DNA from 3 places in the Pseudomonas sp. 43A genome. Region 2 is predicted to be linked to each of the others. Evidence: riboswitches for the same ligand, from Rfam matches in the RefSeq annotation. Region 2 holds a riboswitch; each other region holds the start of a gene.
The links. A riboswitch is a leader RNA that binds a small molecule or an ion and turns the genes downstream of it on or off. The one in region 2 is predicted to bind cobalamin.

Region 1 (3,205 bases), 1.0 Mb from region 2:
ACTCAGCTCGGCGCCCATCGCGCGCAACAGATCGAGACTCGCTCCATAGGTGAAGGCAAACGCCTCATCACGCGCAACGGCAATGCGCACACCCTTCAGCAGCGGCTCGACAGCGATGACGTCAGGCGCGGCGAACTCCACGGCCGGTGGCAGCGCTACCTCGCAACTGCTGGCCAGTGCGTCGGCAGCGGCGTCGAGACGCACATCCAGGTCATTCAGTTCGCTGGCCTGCACCAGACCGAGATGGCGGCTCGGCAGTTCGATGCCAGTCTCGCGGGACAACGCGCCGTACCAACGCAGACCTTCCGTGAGACTGCCTTCGAGCAATTGCGCATGGCGCAAGGTGCCGACACGATTGGCCAACACGCCGGCAAATGGCAAATCCGGTTGATACTTCGCCAGGCCCAGCGCCAGCGCACCAAAGGTCTGCGCCATCGCCGTGCCGTCGATCACACCGAGCACCGGCACACCGAAGTGCCGCGCCAGATCGGCGCTGGAAGGCGTGCCGTCGAACAGGCCCATCACGCCTTCGATCAGAATCAGATCCGCCTCATTGGCGGCTTCCCACAACAGGCGACGACTTTCCTGCTCGCCGACCATCCACATGTCCAGTTGATACACCGGCGCACCGCTGGCGCGCTCGAGAATCATCGGGTCGAGAAAGTCCGGACCGCATTTGAACACGCGCACCTTGCGCCCCTGATTGCGATGCAAACGGGCGAGCGCGGCGGTGACGGTGGTCTTGCCCTGACCGGAGGCCGGCGCGGCGATGAGGACCGCCGGGCAGTGACGTGGTTGATTCAAAGTTCGACGCCTTTCTGCGCTTTGATGCCGGCCTGGAAGGCGTGTTTGAGCATGCCCATTTCAGTCACGGTGTCGCCCATTTCGATCATTTCCGGCTTGGCCGCGCGACCGGTGACGATTACGTGCTGCATCGGCGGACGCGCCTGCAGATCGCTGAGCACCTGATCGAGATCGAGATAACCGTGCTTGAGGGCGATGTTGAGTTCGTCGAGCACCACCAGACCGATCGACGGATCGCGCAGCAGTTCGCGGGAAACGGCCCACGCGGCTTCGGCGGCGGCGATGTCGCGCTGACGATCCTGGGTTTCCCAGGTGAAACCTTCGCCCATCACGTGGAAACGCACCTGCTCTGGGAAGCGGCGGAAGAACAACTCCTCACCGGTGCTGTTACGGCCCTTGATGAACTGCACCACACCGCACTGCATGCCGTGGCCCATGGCGCGGGCGAGCATGCCGAAGGCCGAGCTGCTTTTACCTTTGCCGTTGCCGGTCAGCACCAGCACCAGGCCGCACTCATCGGGCGAGTTGGCGATGCGTTCATCGATCACGGCTTTTTTGCGCTGCATACGCGCCAGGTGGCGTTCGTCGCGCTCGGGGGAATCAGTCATGGGGGAGCTCTCCGTTGGGGCTGGATAACGGCGGGCAGGCACAAGAATAGACGGCAAAAAGCCTGGCATCGCCCACCGTGATGCCGCTGGATGGATCAGGCCGGTCTCCGGGCTCATGAGCGGCGTTTCGCCTGACTGCGCGCCTTCCCGCTTCTTTCGAGGCAGTGGCTCAAGGCGCAGTTTTCACTCATTTACCGTTGCGGGGGCAGCGCCGGGATCGTGGTGGCTCTTCGCTTGAAGACAACCCTCACCGGCTTCCCTGTTTCACTCTGTCGACACTGGTCACAGAGCACCTGAAACAAGCCGCGAAGGTTAGAGGGTTGGGGGTGGAGCGTCAATTAAAGAGGCGGTCAGCGGGCGAATAACTGCCGTCGATCAATTATCTGACGCCAATCTTGTGCCACACTGATACAAATGATATCAAAGAGCCATGCTTTTCCCGAAAAGCCCACTACAACAATAAAGGATGATGACGATGCAAGGCATGATCATCAGCAACCCGCGCCTGGAATTCCTGCGCCCGGTGCTTGAACGCTGGTTTGACTGTATCGACCGTTACAACGCCGTGCGCGGCGACAGCGACACGCCTTACTGGCATGACGAGAAAGCCAATCTCGGATTGCTCTCGGCCGCAGCCTGGATGGCTGAGCTGGTCACTTTGAATGACACTGCCACGCGCAAACAGAATGAAGAAGGCGAGCGCAATGCCCGCGCCGATCTGTTTCTCGCCGGTGCCGAAGACCGCGCCTTTATCCAGGCCACTCAGCGCTGGCCAAAGGTCACCAACCTGAATCTGACTCAAGCTCTGCTGGACATCACCAACGACGCCAAGCGCATCAGTTATGCCAGCGACCTCAAGCTCGGCTGCCTGTTTGTCGCGCCGCAAAAAGCCCAGCACAGCGCCAGCCCCGAAGAGCTGCAAGACATGGTCGACGACCTGCAAAAGGAACACACCTGCGCGGTCGCCTGGTATTTCCCCTACGCCTACCGCAAATTGCGCAGCGAAGCCGGCAACTATCACCCGGGCATTGCCGTGCTGTTCAAGGAAGCCCGCGGCTGAGCAGTTGAACCATCGGGCTTGCGCCCTCCTCTATGATTAGGAATGCATTCATAGGGAAGATCAGCAATGCGCAAGCCCCAGCTCGTTTTTGTCATCGCCTTCGCCGGAGGTCTCGCCGCCTGCGGTGAAACCTCCAGCCTGCAAGTCTCCGACGGCACCGGCCCGTCACCGAAATTACCTGAACCAAACAAGACCCTGATTCCGACGGTGAACATCGCCCCGGCGATCGGCTGGCCCGCGGGCGGCAAACCGACCGCAGCGGCCGGTACTCAGGTGGCAGCCTTCGCTGAAGGCCTCGATCATCCGCGCTGGCTCTATGTGCTACCCAATGGCGATGTGCTGGTGGCGGAAACCAACGCCCCGCCGAAGCCTGATGACAGCAGCGGCATTCGTGGCTGGGTGATGAAAAAGGTCATGGGCAAGGCTGGCGCTGGCGTACCGAGTCCGAACCGCATCACCCTGCTGCGTGACGCCGATCATGATGGCGTCGCGGAAACACGCACGGTGTTTCTGCAGAACCTCAACTCGCCGTTCGGCATGACCCTGGTCGGCAATGATCTGTACGTCGCCGATACCGATCGCCTGCTGCGCTTCAACTACGAACCCGGCGCGACCGAGATCAAATCGCAGCCAATCAAGGTAGTCGATCTGCCGGGCGGTACGCTGAATCACCACTGGACCAAAAACGTCATTGCCAGCAAGGACGGCAGCAAGCTGTACGTCACTGTCGGAT
Region 2 (3,205 bases):
GGGAGTTTGGCCAGTGTTTTCATCGGTATGCCCTTTGGCAAGCGGCGGGCATACGGGACGAGAACCGGCAACGCGCGTGCGCGCCGGAAGCGTTCGCCACCGGATCACCCCGCCCGGTTGTAGTGAGAATCTGTGTCGAGGCAGGTCTCCTGGCTGACGGTGTTCAGGCGTGGGGCCTGGCGTTTGCTGCGCCTTCCCGCTGGCTCATAGATTGAGCTGGCAGTGGCGTGGCAGCGAACATCACCGTTCACAGTTGCGGGGGCAGCCGCGGCATTGACCGCGTTCCCTTCTTAGCTTCGGCGTGGGCCGAAGAACCTCGAAAGCGCAAGGCTACGCATGGTGTGGTTTTGGGTCAATGCTTTGGGGGTTTTGGATTGGGGGCATATCCGTTGCTGCGGGTGCTGCTTCTGGCGGTTTCGCTCTTACAGCGAGTCACCTTTTCCAAACGCCGAAAAGGTAACCCAAAAGGCTTTGCCCCGGCGTACGGCACTTCGCTGAGGCTCAGTGTTCCCTCGCTACGGTGTCCATCCGGGGGCATCGCCTACGGTTTGCTTCGCTGCACCTCCTCTCGATGAATGCGGCTGCGCCGCACGGCGCTGCGCGCCTAACCCCCGGATGAACACCTCCGCTCGGCCTGCCGAAGGGGCAAAAAAGCCAGATCAAAAGCCGGATCAAAAGCCCCTCACCCTAGCCCTCTCCCGGAGGGAGAGGGGACTGATCGAGTTGTTTGGGCGAGGGACGCCGACGTGCGATATCGCGTTGAACTCAGATTCTGAAAAGCTCACAAATCGGCTCCCTCTCCCTCGGGAGAGGGCTGGGGTGAGGGGCAGCAATAACGCAAATCAAAAGCCGAACACCCACGCTCTTCACCACTCAATAGGCCGAGTGTCAGCTCGCCTGCTCTTGATCTTGATCCACGGGCGACGTCGGAAGGCTTCGTTCCGGGATTGATCCGGGCGTGGGAGCGCAACCAAACACAGCGAGAGGAGGTGCAGCGAAGCAAACCGTAGGCGCTGCGCCCGGATCGATCCCGCAGCGAAGGAACTCCGAGCTTTAGCGAGCGGGCCGAACGTCAGGGCGGAACCCTAACAAGCCGTTACCGCAGCAACGGATCCACCCACAAAATTGACTAAAATCCCCGCCTCATGCTCTCCTACACAACTTGTTACGGGTGCCCTTCACAGGGTGAAACGGGAAACCGGTGAATCATGTGCTTTACTCAAGCCCATGTCAGTCCGGTGCTGCCCCCGCAACGGTAAGCGAGCGAAGCGTCAAAACCACTGTGCCAACAAGGCATGGGAAGGTGACGCTTGCAGGTCGGCCTGACGCCAACCCCTCGTGAGCCCGGAGACCGGCCCGCAACACACAGCCCGCACCTTGTGCGTCGCTGAACATAACAAACCCGCGGTGGGCGGGCGCTGTTCGAACCTCTGCGAGCCCGACCCGCAGGGGTTTTCATGCGCTCGATTCACCCACTGACATTCCAGAGGGAAGCGCCATGTCGATCATCAGCAGCACCGGCAGCAACACGGACAAAATTTCCAGCACCACCACCCTTAGCCAACGCCTGACCGCCGCGATCTTCGCGTCGATCCTCGGCGCCAGCCTGGTCTACTTCGCCGGTTTCTCGCACATCGAAGCGGTGCACAACGCCGCCCACGATACCCGCCACAGCGCCGCGTTCCCGTGCCACTGAGACCTGCCGACATGATCAAGCGTATTGCGCAAACCGCAGGTTTCACCGGTCTGCTGGCCGCCCTGCTCCTCACTCTGCTGCAAAGCTTCTGGGTCTCGCCGCTGATTCTGCAGGCGGAAACCTTCGAGAAAGCCGAACCGGTGGCTGAAGTTCACGAACACGCCGCCGGCACCGCTGCGCACACCCACGATGCTGAAGCCTGGGAACCGGAAGACGGTTGGCAGCGCGTGGTCTCGACCACGGGCGGCAATCTGGTGGTAGCCGTCGGTTTCGCCCTGATGCTCGCGGGCCTGTACACCCTGCGCGCCCCGACCAAAACCTCGCAAGGCCTGCTCTGGGGACTGGCCGGTTACGCCACATTCGTACTGGCACCGACGATGGGCCTGCCACCTGAATTGCCCGGCACCGCTGCGGCCGATCTGGCTTCGCGGCAGACGTGGTGGATCGGCACGGCCGCTTCGACCGCTGCCGGCCTGGCTCTCATCGTGTTCAGCCGTCACTGGCTGATGAAGATCCTCGGCGTGGCGATTCTTGCCGTACCGCACGTGATCGGCGCACCGCAGCCGGAAGTGCATTCGATGCTCGCACCCGAGGCATTGGAAGCGCAGTTCAAAATCGCTTCGCAGCTGACCAACGTCGCGTTCTGGCTGGCCCTGGGCCTGATCAGCGCCTGGTTGTTCCGCCGCAAAAACGCTGGCCAATACCACGCATGACCAATGACAGCGCAGCGCCGACCTTCGTGGTCGGCCTGGGCTGCCAGCGCGGCTGCCCGGCCAGCACGCTGCGCGCCTTGCTTGATCAGGCATTACAGGCACATCGCATTGAACTGGAAGCGGTCAAGGCGCTGGCCAGCATCGACTTGAAACGGGATGAACCCGGCCTACAGGAGCTGGCTGCCCAGTTAGCCTTGCCACTGCTGTATTTCAGCAGTGAAGAACTCGCCAGTTACCAGCAACGACTCAGTCACCATTCGCAAATCGCCTACGAACGAACCGGCTGCTACGGCGTTGCCGAGAGTGCTGCGCTGGCCCTCGCCGAACAGTTGATTCAGGCTCCGGCAAAACTGCTGATTTCCCGGCAAAAATACGCTCAGGCAACACTGGCATTGGCCGGCGCGGCGTAAAGTCCCGATAATCCCCGCCATTGATCATGAGCGTTGCTCATCTGCAACGCGGTCGTGCCCTCTTTTACTCAGGATTCAACGATGACTGTCTACTTCATCGGCGCCGGCCCCGGCGACCCGGAATTGATCACTATCAAAGGCCAGCGGCTGATCCGCAGCTGCCCGGTGATTATCTACGCAGGTTCGCTGGTGCCAGCGGCGGTGCTCGACGGCCATCAGGCCGAGACGGTGGTCAACAGCGCTGAATTGCATCTGGAGCAGATCATCGAACTTATCAAGACCGCGCATGCCAAGGGTCAGGATGTGGCGCGGGTGCACTCCGGCGATCCGAGTCTGTATGGCGCGATCGGTGAGCAGATCCGTTATCTGCGTGAGCTGAATATTCC
Region 3 (3,205 bases), 720 kb from region 2:
ATAACCCATGCGTGAACGGGCGAAGAAGCTCGGGATGTCATTGATGGTCGCCCCCGTGCGCGATTCGGTGAGGTTGCGGGTCATGTCCGCTTGCAGGCTCCACTGATCGTTGAGCGCCAGTTTCGCGTCAGCCTCGAAACCGCGCATGCGCACCAGGCCTTCACCGTTGACCCACTGAATGCCGTCGAGGGTGATCAGGTCGTCGATCTTGCGTTTGAACAGGGTCACGCTGGCGCTGAATTCGCGATCCAGCAGAAAGCCTTTGTAGTCGACACCCAGTTCCGCGTTGCGGCTTTTTTCCGGTTTGAGATTACGGTTGCCGATCTCATCGCCCGGTTCGTTGACGAACAGCTGCTCGGCGTTCGGCAGTTTGTAGGCGCTGCCGTATTGGCCACGCACGGACCAGTTGTCGGTGAGGTCATACAGCGAAGTGAGCATGCCGACCGTGGCACCGTCGCCGCCGCTCATGGCTTCGTGGCGAACGCCAATGCTCGGGTGCCAGTTCGGCAGCGCGTCGATCTGCGGGCGCAATTGCGTGTAGACGGCGTGGGCTTCGGCCTTGTCGTTGTCGATGATCAACACATCGTCCTGACCCTTGAACCATTGGTTGTCGCTGCCGAACACCAACACATGTCCGCCGGGTAGTTTCGCTTTGCCTTCGGCCTGCACGCCCCAGTCGGTAAAGCCCCAATAGTCGTTGTGGTTGATGACTCTGGTGCCGCCGCCGGCGACGTTGTTGACGCGCGTGTAGCGGGTGTCCCAGTCGTTGATATGACCTTTGACGAAATAGCTCAGGCGCTCGTTGATGTTCTGCTCGAAGGTCGCCGTGGCGATCTGCTGCACGCGATCGTTGGTGGTCGTGTGATTGTCGACCGGGCGGGCGAAATCGAGGTTGGCGTCGGCATATTGGTAGAACAGTTCCAGCCGCGAATCATCGCCGAACGACTGAATGGCCTTGCCGCCGAAGGTGGTGACTTCGTAGGCACGGTTCTTCTCGCTGACGTTTTTCATGTCGCGGTTGCGATACGGCTGGTAACCGTCGGAGACATTGTGGCTGACGTACGCCAGCAGGCCGAGATCGCCGAAACCGTTGGTGAAGATATTCTCGACCCGCGCGTCTTCGCTGGTGCCGCCGAAACTGTCGACGCCCAGATTCACTTCACCGGAGGCTTTGCGCGACTGCGGGCTGCGGGTGACGATGTTGATCACACCGGAAACGGCTTGGGTGCCGAACAACAGGCTCTGGCCACCTTTGAGCACTTCGATGCGTTCGATGGCGTTGGCCGGCAGGGTGTCCAGATAGAGGCCGCCGTACAGGCGATTGTTCAGGCGTACGCCGTCGAGCAGGATCAGCGTGTCGTCATTGCGCCCGCCGAGCAGCGAATAGGTGCCGTAATCGAACGGACCGTTTTTCGGCGCGACGTAAAGGCCGGGAATGAACATCTGCATGACGCGGCTGACATCGGCGCTGGGGCCGGCGCGCTCGATCTGCTCGCGGCTGACGATTTCGACTTTGCTGCCGAACTTCGCCATGTCGGCGACGGTGGTGGATTCCACGGACGGTGCAGAAACGATTTGCTGATTGAGTTCCAGCGGCGCGTCGTCGGCCAGCAGCAACGGGCTGAACAGGCAGCCAAGCAATAGAGATGGAGCAGAAGTGTTGAAAGGTCGAATCATTGTCTTCTCGAAAAGGATCTTCGCAGAAGAGCATGCAGGAGAAGGCATCGCGCACAGCCAATACCGGCCCATGCCCGCCCACCGCAGGATTTTGCCAAACGAAATTTCAGGCCGGTCTCCGGGCTCGCGCGTATCGAGGCTTTCACCTTCCCATGGCCGAGTGGCCACAGTGGTGTATCGAAAGCATCACGCGCATACCGTTGCGGGGGCAGCACCGGACTTGTTCGAAAAGAACGTACCGGTTTCCCGTTTCACCCCATGCACGGCGGCAGGGGGCACCTGAAACAGGGCGGCATCTGAACATCCGACGGGCGGTTCGTCAATGTGGCAACACCGGGGGGGCTATTGGATGCGTTCCAGAGCGGCAAACTGGCCACTCAACCACGTATAAAGCTGAGACACCGCCGGGGTGATCTGCTTGCGATGCGGACACACCAGACTCAACGGTGAGGCATTGCCGGGGAAATCCTTCAGCAGCACGATCAGTCGCCCTGCGATCACGTCTGCACTGACGTCCAGCCAGGATTTGTTGGCGATGCCTTCGCCGCTCAACGCCCAGCGGCGCACGACGTCGGCGTCGTCGCTGAACATCGGTCCCGAGACCTGGATCGTTTCACTGCCAAGGCTCCACTTGTCGTAGACCCGGCCACCTTGCTGGTAGAGCAGGCAAGGGTGGTTGTGCAGATCGTCCGGTGTTTGCGGGTATCCGTGGCGCTCCACGTATTCCGGTGCCGCGACCAGCACCCGCCGGTTCCACGGTGCCAGCGGCAGCGCCACGTAGTTGGCATCTTCATTCGAGCCGTATCGAATCGCCACGTCTACCGGGTCGCGAAACAAGTCTGCGATCTGGTCCGACAGAGAAAATCGCAAGGTCAGTTCCGGGTGCTGGCGGCGAAACAGCGTAAGCCACGGCAGCAAAATGTTGCGCCCCAGATCTGACGGCGCCGTCACTTGCAGCACGCCGCGCAACGTGGCGTTTTCACCGCGCAGGTTTTCCTTGCCTTGCTTTAGCGCCTCCAGCACCGAGTGGGCGGTGGGCAAGTATTGCTCGCCCTCGGCGGTTAATCGCAGGCTGCGGGTGGTGCGCGCAAACAGGCGCACGTCGAGTTCACGCTCCAGACGCTTGATCGCCGCGGCAACCTGACCGGGCAATAAATCGGCCTCAAGGGCGGCAGCGGTGAAGCTGCCCAGCGCGGCGCTGCGGGTGAACAAACCAAGATCATCAATGCGGATCATTTTCACTCCTGCAGTGAAAGTGTTGGCCCATTCTGCTGGTTTTTCTTTGTGCCTGGGAAGTCGAAGATGGCAGCAAGTGAGCACATCAGCTCTTCAGACAGCGAGTTTCCATGAAAGCCATCACCTTCACCCAACACGCTTTACCCATTGAAGATCCGCAATCGTTGCAGGACATCGACCTGCCGGTGCCGACTCCCGGCCCACGGGATTTGCTCGTGGAAGTTCGTGCGGTGTCGGTCAACCCGGTCGATACCAAAGTGCGCGCGGGCACTTTCACCAAGGAACCGAAAAT

Region 1: it holds a riboswitch for cobalamin, as region 2 does, so the genes downstream of both, cobO (cob(I)yrinic acid a,c-diamide adenosyltransferase) here and HUW52_RS18345 (CbtB domain-containing protein) in region 2, are expected to answer to the same signal.
Region 3: it holds a riboswitch for cobalamin, as region 2 does, so the genes downstream of both, HUW52_RS15190 (TonB-dependent siderophore receptor) here and HUW52_RS18345 (CbtB domain-containing protein) in region 2, are expected to answer to the same signal.

The regions. Positions count from the first base shown of each region.
Region 1 is NZ_CP054880.1:5,200,294-5,203,498, forward strand. Features, by position in the region: gene HUW52_RS22685 (cobyrinate a,c-diamide synthase) at 1-804, opposite strand, end outside; gene cobO (cob(I)yrinic acid a,c-diamide adenosyltransferase) at 801-1,412, opposite strand; cobalamin riboswitch at 1,493-1,724, opposite strand; gene HUW52_RS22695 (hypothetical protein) at 1,888-2,472, shown strand; gene HUW52_RS22700 (sorbosone dehydrogenase family protein) at 2,539-3,205, shown strand, end outside.
Region 2 is NZ_CP054880.1:4,204,630-4,207,834, forward strand. Features, by position in the region: gene cobW (cobalamin biosynthesis protein CobW) at 1-23, opposite strand, end outside; cobalamin riboswitch at 122-334, opposite strand; cobalamin riboswitch at 1,153-1,375, shown strand; gene HUW52_RS18345 (CbtB domain-containing protein) at 1,499-1,696, shown strand; gene HUW52_RS18350 (CbtA family protein) at 1,708-2,409, shown strand; gene HUW52_RS18355 (cobalamin biosynthesis protein) at 2,406-2,819, shown strand; gene cobM (precorrin-4 C(11)-methyltransferase) at 2,901-3,205, shown strand, end outside.
Region 3 is NZ_CP054880.1:3,480,057-3,483,261, forward strand. Features, by position in the region: gene HUW52_RS15190 (TonB-dependent siderophore receptor) at 1-1,677, opposite strand, end outside; cobalamin riboswitch at 1,769-1,975, opposite strand; gene HUW52_RS15195 (LysR family transcriptional regulator) at 2,020-2,913, opposite strand; gene HUW52_RS15200 (zinc-binding alcohol dehydrogenase family protein) at 3,024-3,205, shown strand, end outside.